4 regions of the Paenibacillus sp. FSL H7-689 genome follow, and region 4 is predicted to be linked to each of the others. Evidence: riboswitches for the same ligand, from Rfam matches in the RefSeq annotation. Region 4 holds a riboswitch; each other region holds the start of a gene.
What was found. A riboswitch is a leader RNA that binds a small molecule or an ion and turns the genes downstream of it on or off. The one in region 4 is predicted to bind thiamine pyrophosphate.

Region 1 (4,840 bases), on a different contig from region 4:
GAGTGTCATGCCGATGCCATTCTGGTCACGTGTACCCTGTTTGCGACAGCATTGGAGCAGGAAGCCATACAGGTCCCTGTGCCTGTGATCGGCATAGATGATCCGTTATTGCAGGAGATGCGGCGAGTACCAGGAGATTACATAATAGCATTCACCAATCCGGCAACCGTTGAAGGAACGATGGCACGGTTGAATCGGGTATTACAGCAAGAGGATGAGAATGGGCAACTACACGTTGCCAAGACATCTCAGACGGAAGCGGTGTGCATCCCTGGGACATTTGAGTTGATTATGCGTGGAGATCAGCAAGGGTATCTCGAAGCGGTACGTGAAGGCTTACAGCAGATTGCTGAGCAGCATCCGGGTAAAACGGTAGTGGCAGCCCAGCTGTCTATGGCTCCCGCTGCTGCACAAGTTACAACGAATCGTGGTATTCAGATCCATAGCCCGCTGGCATTGCTTGCAACGTATTTGGAGAAGGATTTGGGCTTGGCTCGACAGTAGCTGCTGATTTGGAGTGAAGTAACAAGTTCTATCTGAAACTATGCAACTATGAACTCACTTACTTAGTAACACCACAAATTAACGAGGTGAACTAATATGCGATTCCTCTATATTGTTTTACTGTTTATAGTAGGTTTTTCCTGTTCCGCATTTCTATACGGAGGAGCACCAAAACTCAGTGATGCTCTTTTATTCGTTATCGCAGGAATTCTGTATAAGATATGGACCACACTTAATCACAAAGCTAATTCTGATAAAGGCTGAGTATGGTTAAGAATACATACATGACATAAAACTAAAAAAAGCCGTTCTTCTCTGCAATGACAGAGAGAAACGGCTTTATCTCTATTTCAGACTGCCCAGCTTGCGCTGTACCGGCGCCTAGGAGCGTGTCCGATATTCCTCGGCCTTTTCCTGCATCCCGGCAGCTACAGCCCCATTCTCGGACAACCCTTTGTCTGCGGCAAAGGCACGAATGTCCTGCGTAATGCGCATGCTACAGAACTTTGGTCCGCACATGGAGCAGAAATGAGCTTCCTTGGCCCCTTCTGCTGGCAGCGTCTCGTCATGGTAGGATAATGCCCGTTCCGGGTCCAGTGACAGGTTGAACTGGTCCCGCCAGCGGAACTCAAAACGTGCCTTGGACAATGCGTCATCGCGGCGTTGAGCACGCGGATGGCCTTTCGCCAGATCGGCGGCATGAGCTGCGATCTTGTAGGCGATGACCCCTTCCCGCACATCATCCTTGTTGGGCAGGCCCAAATGTTCTTTTGGCGTAACATAACAGAGCATGGACGTGCCGAACCAGCCAATCATGGCTGCCCCAATGGCGGATGTGATGTGATCATATCCTGGCGCAATGTCGGTCGTTAGCGGCCCAAGTGTGTAGAACGGTGCTTCTTTACAGATCTCCATCTGCAAGTCCACATTCTCCTTGATCTTATGCATCGGCACATGACCCGGGCCTTCGATCATCACCTGCACATCATGCTTCCATGCGATCTGCGTCAGTTCCCCAAGCGTGGCCAGTTCCGCCATCTGAGCTTCGTCATTCGCATCGTAGATACTGCCTGGACGAAGTCCATCTCCCAGTGAGAACGCCACATCATACCTTTTCATAATCTCGCAGATTTCTTCAAAATGGGTGTACAAAAAATTCTCCTGATGATGCGCAAGGCACCATGCTGCCATAATGGAACCACCCCTAGACACAATACCTGTCATTCGCTTGGCGGTCATGGGGATATAACGCAGCAGTACACCTGCATGAATCGTAAAGTAGTCCACGCCCTGCTCTGCCTGCTCAATGAGTGTGTCACGGTACAACTCCCAGGTCAGCGCTTCCGCTTCGCCATTCACCTTCTCCAGCGCCTGATACAGCGGCACCGTACCAATCGGCACAGGTGAATTGCGGATAATCCATTCCCGGGTGGTATGAATGTTTTTGCCTGTGGACAGATCCATCACCGTATCCGATCCCCATCGTACCGCCCAGGTCATCTTCTCCACCTCTTCCTCAATGGAAGAAGATACAGCAGAGTTACCTATGTTGGCATTGATCTTCACGTGAAAATGACGACCGATCAACATCGGCTCACTCTCCGGGTGATTGATGTTGGATGGCAGAATGGCCCGTCCACTCGCCAGCTCCTGTCTCACAAATTCCGGCTCCACGCCTTCACGAATGGCGGCGAATTCCATCTCAGCCGTAATGACTCCCTGTCTCGCGTAGTGCATCTGAGTCACGCAGCGTTCTGGCTGTGCCCGCAGCGGTTTGCCACGTAATCCGGGGTACTCTTCAGCGCCGGCTCTCTTCCCTCCGGGTTTCAGTCCGTTATCCTCCGGTTTAACTGTACGGCCCTGATAAGCTTCAACATCGCCGCGCTCTGTGATCCAACGTGTGCGCAGGGATGGCAGACCTGCGCGGATATCCGCATGAAATTCGGGATCGGTCATCGGGCCGCTCGTATCGTAGACACGCAGCGGTTCGTTATGCTCCACCCCTTGGGGAGTATTTGTGTCATGAAGGGCTATCTCACGCTCCGGTACAGCAATGTCCGGCCGTGAGCCCTGAATGTAGACTTTGCGGCTGCCCGGAAAGGGCTGGACCCGTCCGGCCGCCCCTGTTTCTTTTTCCACCTGCTGACCGTTATGTTCCTGTTCCATCGCTTGTTGTCCCGTTTGATTTCCTGTACTCATGTTCACTTGTCTCCTCCTCAGTGTTCGTCGCTTGTTTGGTTGGTTTCATCATTAGCTCGCTTACGTACCTGTCCCAAATCATGCGCAATGCAGAGAAGAAAGAGCGATCCTACACCAGACCAGGGGAGACACTTTTCATGTACAGTTAACAACAGACGGAGGCTGCCACAGATCATCGATCTATAAGACTTCCCTCCTCATCCAAGCCCACTTCCGCAGGTTATCGAAAAAGAAGCCCATAAAATCCGCGCTATATCGCCCGTTCCCTGTATATAAAAAAGCCGGTCCCCGAAGGAACCGACTTTTATGTCCATCACCAATAATGCACCTTTATGCAGCTCCTTAACGGAGCCCTACAAGGGTCACATCATGTGGTGGTTGTGGTCATATCGCCGATTACTTCCCTACGCTGGTATGATCCAGATCAGGTGCAAAGGGTCCGGAATCTCATGCGATTCCGTCTCAGTCCGGACAATTCGGACTCCCCCAGTAACGTTAATTAGTTGCAGCTTACATAAGCCGCCGTTCATATTCAATGAAGCTGGCCCCGCTGGGCCGTCCATTACAGAGTAGCGCAACCGGAACATAAAAACAACCTTTATATTCCAAATGATCAAACTCTATTGGAGAAAAAACTTACATCAACATCAGGATAACATGAGCCCCATTTGCGTAGCAGCATCCTTCAACACAGGTGCGTATTCATGCAATGTCTCCTGTGAAAGTCGGCTGACAGGCCCTGAGACCGAGAGTGCGGCTGCAATATTGCCTCTGCGATCCATAATCGGTACCGATACCGCGGCAGCTCCCGGCTCACGTTCCTCGTAACTTGTGGCATATCCGTTATCCCGGATATCTCCCATCTGCGCCAAATACACCGCGGGATCAATAAACACCGGCCATTCCGGCCCGTTCATCAGTTCTTCACGATCCTCGTCCGTGGCAAACGCCATCAGGACTTTGCTGGAAGCCCCCACAGACAGCGGGAGTCTAACACCAACGGGAGCAACTCGGCGGATCGCCTGATCACTTTGCACAGCCTGAATTCGAATCCGTTCACTCCCATCACGCAGGTACAGACTCACGGTCTCCCCCAATCGATCTCTCAGTCGCTCCATCGCAGGCAACAGCAGAATAGCGGGATCATCACTGCGGGACATATGAGCTGACAGCTCCCAGATTCGGATGCCAAGTCGGTACTTCTCTGTTGCTGCATCGCGGATCACGAACCCTCGATCCTCCAGCGTAGCCATCAAGCGGTGGACTGTACTTTTGTGCAGGCCGATCTGGCTGGCAATTTCGGTGAGTCCCAGATCACTGCGTGTGGTAAAACATAATAATATATCCAGCGCCCGTTCCACAGCCCGGACGGTTAACTTGCGATCTTCCATGGCATAATGCCCTCCTCATGTTTCATCACATGAAACTTGGTTACATAAATTATATGAGAAACGGTCTCATCTGTAAACCAAAAAGAGCCAAAATTAAAATAGGCCAACGTGTAAATTTTTCCTTTTTATAAGACTTAATCCCCTGTAATTTACACACTAAGGTAATGTTACCCATATATCTTAAGAACTATATAACAATTGCGTAACAAATGCCCTCAATCAATTGACTTTGACTATATTGGAACATACGATAAAGATATATTACATTAAGATATCGCTCTGAAGCAGGCTCTGAAATCGACGCAATTCTCTTTACATGTCGTTGTTATCTTCAACTGAACTTCAAAGGAGGGGCATTCATGTATCAATCATCCCAGAGCGAAGCCCCGCTGCAAACAAAAGTGTCCGATCTGCCCTCTTCCCTATCACCGAGGCTGATTCGGTTCAAACATATTATCGTAGCGTTGCTGCTCTCCGTTGTATTTTTTCTACTGTTTTGTTTTATTGCACTGCATGGTTATATCGCATGGGTATTATCCAATCCAACGGTAGCGCCTGTCTTCTCCAATCCGATGCAAGCCAAGAACATGAAGTATGAAGACATCACGTTCCCGGCAGCGGATGGCAGCCGCACGATGCAGGGATGGTATATACCTGCTGACAATGCTGCAAGCAAAACGATTATTTTCAGTCACGGCTATGGTGCTAATCGTGAAGAAACATGGGTACCCATGTATGACCTGGCA
Region 2 (4,840 bases), on a different contig from region 4:
CAGACACGTTATTCCCAGAATCTCCTGACCAAAACGCTGCAAACAGCTATTTATTCTGATATAACATGTTTCAGGTTCTTTAGATTTCTGCAACCGCTCCAAATCCCTGAATAGGACGCCTCAGATTCGTTAGCGGTCGTAGCATGCTCTGTTTCGATCAAGTTAAGGAGCGTTTCAGCTCCCAGTAGGCTTGAAGATAAGCGCTAATTACATTACCAAATACATATCAACAAGCCACCCAAACGCATATCAAGCTGCCCAATTGCACATCAAGCCACTTAGGATTGTTATAAATTCTGATCCTCCGATGCTTGCTTCAGGCCAATTCCATTCCACAAACCTTTATGCATCCGATCCTCACGTTCTTGCTAACTTTACTTTTAATCACATTGCTTTCATTCCCTTTATGTTCAATCACTTTTCCTTTATTCGCGTTGCTCTCCTTTATTTACTCTCCTTGCAGAGTAATAAAAGCATCCTCGGCTTTCACCGATTCAGGAATCAAATCCTGTTCAACGAGCCATGCACGTACATTTTCCCACGATTCCATTTCCTGCCGACCAAATGGTTGGCCTTCTTCATTCATGAGTGGTAGCAGAATTGCCAGGCTTTTGGTTTCGATCTCCGGGTCAAGCGGTGATGTTTCATTCTCATGAGCGAGCAGAATACTCAAGGCTTCTTCTGGATGCTCAGTCACATATTTCTGTCCTTCCTGGACCGCTTTGACGAACCGGGTAAGTTGGTCTTTTTTTGCTTCAATGCCAGCTTCACTTGCAGTCAGGACCAATTCATAATAATCAGGCACACCATAATCGACGGGGTTAATCGATTTCATGGCATGTCCTTCTTTCTCCAAAATCAATTGTTCATGGTTAATAAAACCACCCATAATCGCATCCGCCTGTCCGGAAGCCAGCGAAGGAATCAGATCGAACCCAACGTCGACCAGATTTATGTTGTCGGGATTGCCGCCATCCTTACTGATCATCGTGCGTACCATCGCTTCGTACAGAGGAATGGAGGAATAACCAACAGTCTTTTCTTCAAGATCTTTGGGTGAACTTACGTTGCCATTCGCTTCGGTCAACAGATGCACAAGCGGGTGCCGAACAACAGCAGCAATGGAACGTACAGGAATGTTCTCGCCACGCGCGAGCAAGATTTGGGGCTGGTAGCTTAGGGCCAGATCAATTTTTCCGGCAGCAACAAGTTTGAGCGAATCATTGGTATCCGCAGGCATCTGAATTTCGACATCCAGACCTTGGTCTGCAAAGTATCCTTTTTCCTGAGCCACATAGATGAAGGAGTGTACTGCATTCGGGTACCAGTCGAGCATGATAGACAGTTTATCTTTGGCCTCTGATGTTGGTTCGGTTGCAGACGGATCTGTTTGCTGTGCATTAGTTGCAGAGTCTGTTGTTGGCGTGTTTTTGCTAGTATTCGTGGTGCTGCATCCGCTAATGATCAGGAAAAGGCTAATTAGCATGATGGGAAGCAAGGAGTATATACCTTTGTTATTCATAAATGAAGTTCCTCATTTCATCGTTTTGATTTGTAGAAAATGGACAGCAGCATGTTAACGATAATGTGACAGTGAACTGATTGAAGATGCTGCTGAAATTGTGCATAAGATATGTTTTGTTTTGAAGATTGTAACTACTGTATTTACATCTAATTTCTGTCTAAGTATTATCCAACCTTTCTTTTGCCTCCATGACGATGACGCCGTATGCTAAATCGTTTCTCCAGCCAGGTAATCAGTACAAACAAAACGATCCCAAGCAGGGATAACAGCAAAATGGCGGCAAACATCGCATCCGTGTTCATGTTGCTGGACATACGACGGCTGAAGTACCCTAGACCTTTGCTACCACCGAGCCATTCGCCAATCGTTGCCCCAACCACGCAGTACACCACAGACATCTTTAGCCCCGAGAAAAAAGAGGGAAGTGCCAGCGGAACCTGGAGTTTGCAAAAAATATCCCACTTGTTGGCGCCCATGGTGAGCAGTAGTTCACGCTGCTCCGGATCGCCTTGGCGGAGTCCATCGTAGGTACTGACCACAATGGGGAAGAATGCGATTAAAAATACCACCGCGACTTTGCTCCACAACGTGTAACCAAACCACAAGATAAATACGGGGGACAAGGCGATCAGCGGGATGGTCTGACTAATTACAATGAAGGGATACAATGCCTTTTCAATCGATCGGTTCATATGCATGCCTGTTGCCAGCGTAATTCCAGTCACTATGGACAAGACAAAACCAACAACAACCTCCATAAAGGTAGCAGGCAGATGGATGGTCAACAGCAGACGGCGATGCTTAACCAGTGAGCTTACGATGGCCGTGGGTGCAGGAATGATGAAGGAGGGCACCCATCCCATACGCACAATCACTTCCCAGATCGCCAGTAATAAGAACATGAGCATAATGAACAGACCATATTGGGAAAACGACCTCGAGAGCCACTTTGAACACCACGTCCAGACGCTAACCTCAGCTCTATCGTGCATGCAATTGTTCCTCCAGTTGTTGCCTCATCTGCACGAGAGCCGGTTCGTAGATCATGTCCGAATGCCTTGGGCGTGGTAAAGGAACCGTCATCTCCTGCAACTGCTGACCTTGCCCTCCTGGAGTTAACAGAATGATACGGTCACTTAACAGCAGGGCTTCTTCGATGTCATGTGTAATGAACATCACGGTTTGGCCAAAGCTCTCCCACAGCTCCAGCAACCAGCGATGCATTTCTCGTTTGGTTAATGCGTCGAGTGCACCGAAGGGTTCATCCAGCAACATGAGCTGCCCGCCTGTAAGCAAGGTACGAAGCAATGCCACCCGCTGCCGCATGCCGCCGGACAATTCATCTGGATAGGCCTGTTCATAACCCGACAGGCCGAACCTTGCCAATCCAGCTAGGATGTTGGCACGTAACTTGTCCTTGTCCTGTCGGCCTGGTGCAAACTCGGAAGGAAGCATGCAGTTCTCCATGACGGTTCGCCAGGATAACAGCAGATCTTTCTGTGGCATATAGGCGACTCGTCCGAGCCGTTGTCCTTGCGGGACATCAGCTATATCGATGGTGCCAACCGTTGGTTCATGCAAGCCTGCGAGCAGCTTGAAGAGCGTGCTTTTACCTGATCCGCTGGAGCCGATGAGCGAGACAAATTCTCCTTGTTGAACCTGAAGCGACACATTGGAGAGCACAGGGGAATCCTTTTTTTCGGGAAAAGCAAAGCTTACGTTGTGAATGGTTACATGGTTATACATCTGATCCTCACCCCCTTGATGTCAGACTGCTGCAATAACAACGGCATCCTATACTCTGCAAAAGGAACAAAAAAGACCCACCCATTTCCGGAGAAATGAGTGGGTCTGTAAGTTAAATCCGCAATTTATCTTCACATACATGAAAAAATTCCGCTTACTAAAAGGCCGCTCCACTTCCCTCCGCTGGTATGATCCAGATCAGGTTCAAAGGGTCCGAATAGTCATATTCGTCTCAGCCGCAAGGCTCCCCTAGTGCAAAAGTTCAAGATATGCAGTTGTGTGTTCAGCATATATCACTTGAACATGAACTGTAAAGAGGCAGCGTGATAGAATTCTTGAGATGAACTTGGAGTCAGACCCGAACAACTGAACAATTTACCTGGGCTCCCTAACCCGATATAATAGTGGTGGCGCATATTGGCCGGATCACAAATGCAGGCGGGATTGTTCTCCCTCCGAAGCAGAATGGGGACCCGAGTTGAAAACGTTCAAAAAAGTATATATTGAGATCACGAGTATCTGCAATCTGGCATGCAGCTTCTGTCCGCAGACACAGCGTGCCAAAGGATTCATTGATCCTGAAGTCTTCAACAATATACTGGATCAAGTTAAACCACACACCAATCATATTTATCTACATGTCAAAGGTGAACCCTTGTTGCATCCCAAAATAGATCTGTTGCTCGATTCCGCACATGAGAAGGGACTCAAGGTGAACATTACAACGAATGGTACACTGCTGCCCAAGACTCAGCATAAATTGCTTGGCAAACCGGCGCTGCGGCAGATGAATTTCTCCCTGCACAGCTTCGATGGGCATGAAGGTTCAACAGATCGTGACGGATACCTGCGTCATATTTTGTCCTTTGTACACGAGGCCGTTAAGCACAATGTCATCATCTCATTCCGACTTTGGAATCTGACGCAGGATAACTTCACAAATGCTCAGATGAATCGAAATCGGGAGACCCTTGAAGTATTGGAACGTGAATTCAATCTCGACTTCCGCATTGAGGAAAAAGTAGTTCCAGGCAGTGGGGTCAAAATTGCCCCGAATGTATACCTGAATCAGGACCATGAGTTCCAGTGGCCAAGTCTGGATGCGCCTGAAGATGACGGTAAAGGCTTTTGCCATGCACTTCGCGGTCAGGCAGCTGTGCTTGTAGATGGAACGGTGGTTCCATGCTGTCTCGATGGCGAGGGTGTGATTAACCTGGGTAATGTGCACGAGAAGTCATTCTCGGAGATTATTGAGGGTGAGCGAGCGAACAATCTGGTATATGGCTTCTCCAAACGCGAAGCTGTAGAAGAGTTGTGTAGAAAGTGCGGTTATCGTCAGAGATTTGGAGCCTGATATTTTATATCAGCAAGCCAGAAGACATTCAAGATCACACATTTGGAGACAAATGTAGTGGTCTTTTTTTGTTATTGGGGATTAAGTGAGGGGTACATACGTTACAAATGAGCATACCAGAGGTTGATATCAGCATATTGTTTGAGAAACCTGATATGCAAAAAATGCCGATATGACAGGGATTGTGCGTTGTCATGATATATCTGATCTAATGA
Region 3 (4,840 bases), on a different contig from region 4:
TTCAATGCACCAAGAAATTTCGGAGCTCATGATTCGCAAAAAATGGTTTCATCCTTATGAGCTGAACGAACAGTACCAACTCGATCAGCTTTCGGCGAAAAATACGGTGATGATCGGGCAGATGAATCTGTTCCCGGGTGATACGTCACGTAAAGGGATGTTTGATCGGACCCCAGATGAACATATTGGAGGACATAAAGCATGAAGGCGGTAACGTATCAAGGGGTTAAAAATGTCGTGGTCAAAGAGGTGCCGGATGCGAAGATTGTGAAACCGGACGATATGATCGTAAAGATCACCAGTACCGCGATTTGCGGTTCTGACCTTCATCTTATTCACGGGATGATCCCTAACCTTCAGGAAAACTATGTCATCGGACATGAGCCGATGGGGATCGTAGAAGAAGTGGGCCCTGGCGTGACCAAGGTAAAAAAAGGCGACCGCGTAATCATCCCGTTTAACATCGCATGCGGAGAATGCTTTTTTTGCAAAAATCAGCTGGAAAGCCAATGTGACAATTCCAACGAACACGGGGATATGGGCGCATATTTCGGCTACTCCGGAACGACCGGCGGATATCCCGGCGGGCAAGCGGAGTATTTACGGGTCCCATTTGCTAATTTTACCCACTTTAAGATCCCTGAAAACTGCGAACAACCGGACGAAAAGCTAAGCTTGATCGCCGATGCCATGACGACGGCATTCTGGAGCGTAGATAACGCCGGCGTTAAAAATGGAGATACGGTCATTGTGCTCGGCTGCGGCCCGGTCGGACTCCTAGCCCAGAAGTTCTGCTGGCTGAAAGGAGCTAAGCGGGTCATAGCCGTCGACTATGTCGATTACCGCTTAAAGCATGCGAAGCGAACAAACAATGTGGAAATAGTAAACTTCGAACAGGATAAGAATATTGGGAACACTCTCAAGGAAATGACCAAAGGCGGCGCCGATGTTGTCATTGATGCGGTAGGAATGGACGGCAAGATGAGCGATCTTGAATTTCTAGCCAGCGGTATGAAACTGCAAGGCGGCACCATGAGCGCATTTATCATTGCATCTCAGGCTGTTCGCAAAGGTGGCACCATTCAAGTCACTGGGGTATACGGCGGACGTTATAACGGATTCCCGCTCGGTGATATCATGCAGCGAAACGTGAATATCCGTTCCGGACAAGCTCCGGTCATTCACTACATGCCATACATGTACGAGTTGGTTACGTCTGGCAAAGTGGACCCTGGCGACATTGTTACGCACGTCATTCCGCTCAGCGAGGCCAAACGGGGCTATGAAGTGTTCGATACAAAAACGGACGATTGCATTAAAGTCATCTTAAAGCCTTAAATATGAATAGATACATGGGAGGACAATCTGAATGGATTCCACATACGCTTTGCATGAGATTCTCGAGGTACATGAAATAGCTGCGTTCAAGACGGTTTGTATGACTAAATCCAAGACCATGCAAGCTCTGGTAACCGACCCGGAGCTCAAGCAAATTTTGCAACAAGATGCGATCTTATCACAACAGCAGCTTCAGGAGCTCGGTGGAGTGCTGTCTAAAGCGACTGTATAGGAGATAAAAAAATGAACCCAATATTAGAACACATGACTGGTCTTAATACGCTGACCGATGACGTGATCGCAATGGATTTTTTGATGAACGCCAAGAGCGGTGTCAGAAACTACGCCATGGCTGTGACCGAATGTGCCACCCCCGAAATCAAACAAATTTTGATGAAACAGCTCGATGAAGCCATAGATTCTCATGAAAAGATATCAAATTACATGGTGCAGCATGGTTTATACCACCCTTACCATATTGCAGAGCAAATTCAGCTCGATCTGAAAAACATTCAGACTGCTATGAACATTCCGTCCTGACACCCTTTTTGATTTTAGCCAGAGACTTCAGAGAACAAAATGTCCCTGTGTCAAGAATTTCAACAATGAAAAAAGGCGGATACTATCCGCCCTTTTTTTGGCATCGTCACGAAACACGCTTATTGCAAGCGTTCCTTTACGTATTCTACTTATTTCTATCCTGAGACTGTTTATGGCCGCTGCTCTCTACTTTAATTGACTACAGTGAACTTAAGGCTCCAGCTTCCATGACATTTCCCAAAAATCAAGCTCAAAGCGACTGCACATCACGAAAATATCCTCCATCCGTTGGTACGTTCCCTCGCTACAGCCTTCTAATAGCTTATCAGTTAACGTCACTAGGGATTGATTGTTGCTGTTGTATTCAGAGGAAGCATATCCTGTGATCCACTCTCCGTAAAAAGGATGCTCAGCTGCACCTGGCTTTTGGGCAAGGACTTGACCAATCTCTGCATAGCTCCATGAGCAGGCCAGAATGGATACAAGTACTTCTTCTATGCCACCCGCATGGGAAACAGAGAGCATATAGTTAGTATAGGCTGCATTTTTCAGGGCAGGTTTTACCTGGAAAACATGATCCTCTGTAATTCCTAATCGCTCCATATAAGAACGATGAATTTTCATTTCACCATTCAGGATGTTATCTACGTTTTCACTAAAAAACTGCATCAATTTGGGGTCGTGCGACTTGACAATACCTAGTGCAAATACGCGGGCATAATCGAACAGGTACAAGTAGTCTTGCAGCAAATAATAACGAAATTGTTCAACCGTTAAGGAACCATCTCCGATTCCTTTAACAAAGGGATGCTCAAGACATTCCTTCCACACAGGCTGTGCTGCCTGATATAGTCTCTCTGAAATAGTCAACATGTGTTCCTCCAATTCATAATGTACGTATTTAAAAACAAAAAAACGAAACATCCTATGGATGTTTCGCAGACAAATACACTAAAACAAGGGGGTTCGCATGAGCTACCCAAGTACAGTGTTTCATCGTTGCATCCCTACGTTGGCATTATCCAAATCAGGTAAGGTCGGTTTAACACCCTCTCAGCCGGTTAAGGCTCCCTCGCAAACGGTTGTATGTAGTTGATTACTTTCCTATTCCCATAAAAGATAAAATAACATCCATTTAGTATATCAAGGGCTGTTAAATATAGTCAAGGAAGATTGTATCGCCCCTCATCACCTTTGGTGACGTATGTAAACGATGAAAACCATCACAACAATGGTTGAGTTTCAGCCACTGTTATGATGGTTTCTATTCTTGCAACTACTGCCGATGGTTTAATGCCCGAGTTTGTTCTTTCCGACAAAAGTGAGTATTCCGTACTGGGAAGTATTTCTCCAGCTCTCATTGGTCGTATCATTCCACTTGGCTACGCTCTGCTTACCTCCGCCCTGGTTGTCGTTAATTTGGAGCTCGAAACCGAGAACATTTCCTGCTTTGGGCGTCAATGATTGTAAATGAATTCTGGCTTCTACGAGATATCCTTTATTTGTTTTCTTCACAGCACTTACAAGGCGTCCAGGTGAGGCACCCCCTGCAAAGGTTCCCACATTGTCTGCACTGATTCTGAACTGGGCATCATCATATTGAAAATACGGTGTGCGCTGGTGATTCTCGTCCAGGAAAATCTCAACCGAATCCTGATCCCATGGGTTGATACTATCTGTAATGATGTTTGGATCAGTGACGTCGATCAGCAGGTATAGATACTCACCTGACCACATTGCGCGAGCCACTGCCTCTGCACCTTCGCTCTGGTTCAACCGTTTTACTTCAAATGGTGCAGCCTTATTCCATGATGTGTCTTTCTTCCCATCAATCTGAACAATCCCTTGCACAGCTTGTGCAGATTTGGGCATAGGGGCGAGTTGAATCACGCCGTATTTGCTTGTATCCTGTTCCTGAGATTGTGTTCGATCATTCCAGTACAGTGGATTATAAGGTTGTGTCCCACTTGAACCGCCATCAGTCACACGGATATCCAATCCGGCTTCATATTCTGATCCGACTTGGATACCACCCCACGGAATGGACAATTCAACCTGATATCCGGCTTTTGTCTCGCGTACACGATATGAACGCTGCTCCACACCCTCAGCTTTGCCCGACCGCTTAATGATTACGTGTCGGTCATCTGCTTCATATGAAGTGGTCTTGCCATTATTGAGATCAACAAAGATATCTACTCTGTCATTCACATCTGCCTTTGCATCCTGTACATCCACGAGGATATACAGGTTACTATGATCCCATAAAGTGCGGAAACTGGCTGATCCCGAAGAGTCACCCTTCAGTGGAGTAGACACCGCTTTGTTCCAGAGCGGATCTTGTGTCTGTTTTTTGATATCCGGTTTACCCGAAAGTGAGACGGCTCTCTGCGTCAACACAGGCAAACTGGATTCATCCACGAGTCCCCAGTATGCCTTTTTGGCCTTCAGGGCTGAATCAAACAGCATAGCCTGGTTGTTGTAAGACTTCTCATCTTGGAGTCCCCATAAGGTAACTGAAGAAATGTGGTCTTTGTGTTTTTTGTACAAATCCAACAGTTCCTTATATCGATACGCCTGCTTTACTGCAACTTCATCGGACATCTCTTCACCAAATGGAATTCCGCTATCCACATCCAGTTCCGTGATCTGAATATCCAATCCAAGTTCGGCGAACATGCTGATCGTTTTTTCAATTTCCTTGATGGGCGGGGATTCCAGGTTATAGTGGGATTGCAAACCCACACCATCGATGAGCCCTTTCTCTTTCAGTCGTTTGACCAACTGATACATATGCTCTCTTTTCTCAGAGATTTCCGTGAAGTATTCGTTGTAATATAATTTGGCATTCGGATCGGCTGCACGAGCGAATTCATAGGTTTTCTCAATATAATCCGGACCAATTAGTTCATAAAAGGGACTTTTACGTAAACCGTTGGCATCACCATTGCTATCCGCAATC
Region 4 (4,840 bases):
AATATCTTGGCCAACGATACAGATCTGTACTTCAAACTGCAGTCATGGATGCAGGTGCAGTGATGCATCAGAATGAGAAACAAAATGATGAAGCAGGTTATGATTCAACCAAGTTTGTTAAAGCGGACAAAGAGCTTGCCTTGTTAACATTTACGCAGACGATGGCTTTGAATATGGGGATTCAGGATGATCCCGCAGCTATTCGAAACATGTTTAATTACATTCCTGCCTTAGTTATTCTGGATTATGACGGCTATTATATGTTGTCCACAGAAACAGAGTTGACAGGTAACCGTGAAGATTCTTTAAGGCAAGTGTGGAGCCCCAAGAAACCTTATACATATTCAGATTCAAATGGTAGCAGTATTAACTTTACACTGGACGACTACGTATATGCCTATGACGCAAGTGCAGGGAAATGGATTGAGGGATTTCAAAAAGAACTGGCTTCAACCACACAGATTCCTTTACTTCAGAATACCAGCGTATTTGAACAAGTTAGACAAAGCCGGATTGTGACTACTGTGCAGGATGATCTGGCTGATGTGATTAACCGCCATAATGAGTTTGCCAGAAAGAACGGTATTTCCTATACGTTTACGATGCCCCTGATTGCGCAGGAAGATTGGTACAACTCCATTAACGATACAGGGATTATGGCCTTTATCCAAGGTATAGGTGTGGGTGACCAGAAGATCAACAACTACGCAATCGGTGGAGGCAGACTCGTGAAGAAAACGGCCATCGTAGGTGGGGTAGATCCTTTAACGGGTATCAAGTACTATTATCCCTCCACTTGTGGTAATGGTTACCGTGCTGAAGAGGTGTTTACAGACGCAAGACAAGCAGCTGCACAAGGCTATTTCGAATATAAATGCTCTAATCGTTAGGGTAGCCTGTATGACAAAATTATGTAAGAGGTTCCTGAACTGTTTACATTACTTTCAGAAAAGACGGGACCTGTGCTAGAATAGGGTTTCGGAACAATAATAAAAGTAATGTCTAATAGATAGGAGCAACCTCATCTTATGAGTTTATTGTCAGTAGAGAACGTAAGTCACAATTTTGGAGATCGCACGTTATTTAAAAATGTATCGTTTCGTTTACTTGCCGGAGAGCGTGTAGGACTTGTTGGTGCCAATGGTGTGGGTAAATCCACATTAATGAACATCCTTACCGGTAAATTGCTTAAAGATAGTGGAAAAGTGGAATGGACACCTAAGGTCCGTTATGGATATCTGGATCAGCACACGAAGCTTACCCCAGGCAAAACCATTCGTGACGTTCTTAAAGATGCATTCCTTCCGTTGCTTGAATTAGAAAAAGAAATGATGAATATAACGGACCAGATGGCAGATGCAGATCCAGATAAGCTGGAGCAGTTGCTGGAAGAGATGGGCGATATTCAGGAACAACTGGAACAGGGCGATTTTTATCTGATTGACGTAAAAGTGGAAGAGATGGCCAATGGTCTTGGTTTGTCCGCAATTGGTCTTGATCGGGATGTCGCAGCTCTAAGTGGTGGGCAACGTACCAAGGTGCTTCTTGCCAAGCTTCTGCTTGAGAAACCTACAGCCCTTTTGCTGGATGAGCCGACCAACTATCTGGATGTAGAGCACATTGAATGGTTGTCACGTTACCTGAAGGACTACCCTCATGCGTTCCTCTTAATCTCCCATGACACGGAATTCATGAATGAAGTAGTAAATGTCATTTATCATTTGGAATTTGCCAAATTAACGAGATATGCAGCGAACTATAACAAGTTCCTTGAGATGGCTGATATGAATAAAGCCCAGCATATTGATGCGTACGAGAAGCAGCAAGAGTACATCAAGAAGCAGGAAGATTTCATTCAGCGTAACAAGGCACGTGCTTCAACTTCAGGTCGAGCGAAGAGCCGGGAGAAACAGCTGGACAGAATTGAACGTATTGATCGTCCAGATGAAGCGGCCAAACCAACGTTCAAATTCAAGGATGCCCGTGCGAGTAGCAAAACGGTCTTTGAGGGCATTGATTTTGAAATTGGATATACGTATCCTTTGCTGCCTAAGATGACAATGACAATTGAACGTGGTGAGAAAATTGCCATCGTAGGTTGTAATGGTGTGGGTAAATCGACGCTGCTGAAAACCATCTTGGGCAAAATATCTCCACTCAGTGGAAAAACCTTTTTGGGAGATTATCTCGAAACGGCATATTTTGAGCAGGAAGTTCGTGCTGGGAATATCACGCCGATTGAGGATGTCTGGAATGAGTTTTCACATTTGACCCAGAATGAAGTCCGGGGTCATCTCGCTCGTTGCGGGTTGAAAAATGAGCACATTACCCGTCCGCTTAACATGCTGAGTGGTGGAGAACAAGCGAAGGTTCGTTTATGCAAACTCTTGATGCGTGAAAGCAACTGGATTCTATTCGATGAGCCGACGAACCATCTGGATGTAACAGCCAAAGCGGAGTTGCAACGTGCCTTGCAAGAATTTAAGGGAACGGTGTTGCTGGTATCTCATGAACCTGATTTTTACGAGGGTTGGGTCACCAAAACATGGAATGTCGAAGAATGGTCTGAGAAAAACTAGACAATTCAAGCAACGTTTAACAGAAATGAACAGTGACAAAAAAATCCTTCTATGGTAACATAGGCTACAACTTCATATGAACACTAGGGGGGCCGCACGATGTGGCTGAGATGGAAGAATGCGATTCCGGACCCTTTGCACCTGATCTGGATCATACCAGCGTAGGGAAGTGGCGAGCGCGTTTCAGTGAATGACGTGAGCAAACGGCAATTCGAAAGAATTCAACCGTCTTGCTTAGTAAATTGAAACATGCAGTTGCGTGTATAACGTTATGGCTATAAGGTCTATAGCTTTATTGCACGAAATGAACTGTATGTATCAGTCAGTCATCTGGTCCTATAATTAATACGCAGCCACTCCCCTACGGGAGTGGCTTTTTTGTGTTTTCATAGCATTCACGCATGGAAGGAGATGAAAAGTACGGTAATTTATCATGAACGTGTACACGGATCATTTGAACTGCATGTTGTATCTACGGGTGCAGGGGATCAAGCATCTTTTGTAAAAGCTGCAAAGGACGTTTGGCCATGGGTGGACTACATCCATATACGAGAGAAACAACTCTCGTGGCAACAAAAGATCGGTTGGGCTGAAAGTCTGCGTGGTGTTGGCGTTCCGTCTTGTCGCATCGTTATCAATGGTTCAGAACTGCCACCACAGAATGACATCTATGGCGGTGTGCATTGGGGGCAAGAGGCTATACGTAACTACAACCCTGCTGTTATAAGCAATGTCCAGCGAATTCGTCTGGGTGTATCTGTTCATTCAATCGATGAGGCAAAAATCGCTGAAGAACGGGGAGCCGATTACCTTTTCTTCGGGCATGTCTACTCAACCAACAGTAAGCCTGATCTTGAACCAAGAGGATTATATGCTCTGGCTGAAGTGTGCTCTGGTGTTTCCATTCCTGTCATGGCGATTGGGGGCATCGAACCGGGAAACATTCACGCTATTCGCTCTGCAGGCTCACAGGGAGTCGCTGTGATTTCAAATGTATGGGCGAGCGATTCCCCGGATCGGGCCGCTGAATCATTAAGGCAGGCTATCGTTGCTACAGAAAGTTTGAGCCGCTGAATCAAGGAGATGAGAGGATGAAAAAGATCATTACTGATAGACCGGATAAGATTTATGCAGAAACGATTATTGTAGGCGGAGGCGTTGTTGGATGTGCCATTGCGTATGAGCTTGCTTCCCATGGACAGGATGTGCTGTTACTGGAGCGTTCGACGATTGCAGGAGGCACTTCTTGCGCAGCGGCTGGGATGCTGGCAGCAGACAGTGAGGATTTTGCTCATCCTTTGATGGCTAAGCTCGCCAGGCAGAGTAGACAGTTACTTATCGAGCAACAGGTGCTAATGGCTACACTCAGTGAGGTAGAGACTGGTCTGCAACGCCAGGGATTCCTAACTCCTTTTCGTTCATACAGTGAATTAAGTAGTTATAAGGACAATCGGAAGTTTGCGTTGTCTGCTTCTGTTGATGAGGTGTGGTGGGACCGTTCCGTTGTGCAACAGGAGGCATCATGGCTTAACAGAGATACGTATGGAGCCTACTACAGACCTTACGAGAGTGAGATTCTTCCTGTCCATCTAACGAAGGCATATGCAGAATCCGCTCAAGCATTGGGAGCACGGGTTATGGAGGACATACAGGATATACGTGTGCAAGCAAACGAACACGGTGTGCAGGGGATCACCACATCGATCGGTGAGATGAAATGCAAACATGTCATTATAGCGGCTGGATTACAGAGTGAAGAGTTGATGAGACATGTGAATCTGAGCTTGCCTGTGTGGTCGGTAAAAGGTGAAATAGCCGCCGTTCAGTTCTCAGATGAACATGCAGGGTACAGACCTGATAGAACGGTGTATGCAGAGGATATCTATATTGTTCCCAAAGCCAATGGAGAGGTTTGGCTTGGGGCAACCAGTCTGCCAGGCAGAACGGATTTGAACGTTTCTGTACAGGGTGTTCAGCAACTGCTAACAGCGGCTACCCACTGGGTGCCTGGGACGAAGGAAGCACAATTTATACGAGCGTGGGCAGGCGTAAGACCGGCAACTCCCGATGGACTGCCTTATATAGGTGCTTGCAAGAGTATACCCGGGTTGTTCGCCGCCTTTGGACATTACCGCAACGGTATCTTGCTTAGTGCGATAACAGGCAGGCTTATCGCTGAGTTGCTCGCTGGCAAAAGCTCAGAAGAACTCGGAATTGAGGCGCTGAGCCCTGAGCGATTGAACAGAAAGGGAGTGGTGCAG

Region 1: linked by a shared signal. The riboswitch ahead of thiC (phosphomethylpyrimidine synthase ThiC) and the one ahead of C170_RS20370 (thiamine phosphate synthase) in region 4 are both predicted to bind thiamine pyrophosphate.
Region 2: linked by a shared signal. The riboswitch ahead of C170_RS02795 (ABC transporter ATP-binding protein) and the one ahead of C170_RS20370 (thiamine phosphate synthase) in region 4 are both predicted to bind thiamine pyrophosphate.
Region 3: linked by a shared signal. The riboswitch ahead of tenA (thiaminase II) and the one ahead of C170_RS20370 (thiamine phosphate synthase) in region 4 are both predicted to bind thiamine pyrophosphate.

The regions. Positions count from the first base shown of each region.
Region 1 covers NZ_ASPU01000039.1:60,123-64,962, forward strand. Annotated here, with positions in the region: gene C170_RS22120 (hypothetical protein) at 1-504, shown strand, start outside; gene thiC (phosphomethylpyrimidine synthase ThiC) at 886-2,670, opposite strand; TPP riboswitch at 3,088-3,201, opposite strand; gene C170_RS22130 (IclR family transcriptional regulator) at 3,351-4,094, opposite strand; gene C170_RS22135 (alpha/beta hydrolase) at 4,454-4,840, shown strand, end outside.
Region 2 covers NZ_ASPU01000005.1:2,692-7,531, forward strand. Annotated here, with positions in the region: gene C170_RS02785 (ABC transporter substrate-binding protein) at 449-1,522, opposite strand; gene C170_RS02790 (ABC transporter permease) at 1,690-2,517, opposite strand; gene C170_RS02795 (ABC transporter ATP-binding protein) at 2,507-3,271, opposite strand; TPP riboswitch at 3,430-3,532, opposite strand; gene C170_RS02800 (radical SAM/SPASM domain-containing protein) at 3,750-4,625, shown strand.
Region 3 covers NZ_ASPU01000057.1:38,234-43,073, forward strand. Annotated here, with positions in the region: gene C170_RS25180 (spore coat protein) at 1-205, shown strand, start outside; gene C170_RS25185 (zinc-dependent alcohol dehydrogenase) at 202-1,338, shown strand; gene C170_RS25190 (hypothetical protein) at 1,370-1,570, shown strand; gene C170_RS25195 (spore coat protein) at 1,582-1,878, shown strand; gene tenA (thiaminase II) at 2,089-2,751, opposite strand; TPP riboswitch at 2,865-2,962, opposite strand; gene C170_RS25205 (endo-1,4-beta-xylanase) at 3,169-4,840, opposite strand, start outside.
Region 4 covers NZ_ASPU01000028.1:160,793-165,632, forward strand. Annotated here, with positions in the region: gene C170_RS20360 (hypothetical protein) at 1-890, shown strand, start outside; gene C170_RS20365 (ABC-F family ATP-binding cassette domain-containing protein) at 1,029-2,579, shown strand; TPP riboswitch at 2,655-2,764, shown strand; gene C170_RS20370 (thiamine phosphate synthase) at 2,991-3,653, shown strand; gene thiO (glycine oxidase ThiO) at 3,671-4,840, shown strand, end outside; gene thiS (sulfur carrier protein ThiS) at 4,840-4,840, shown strand, end outside.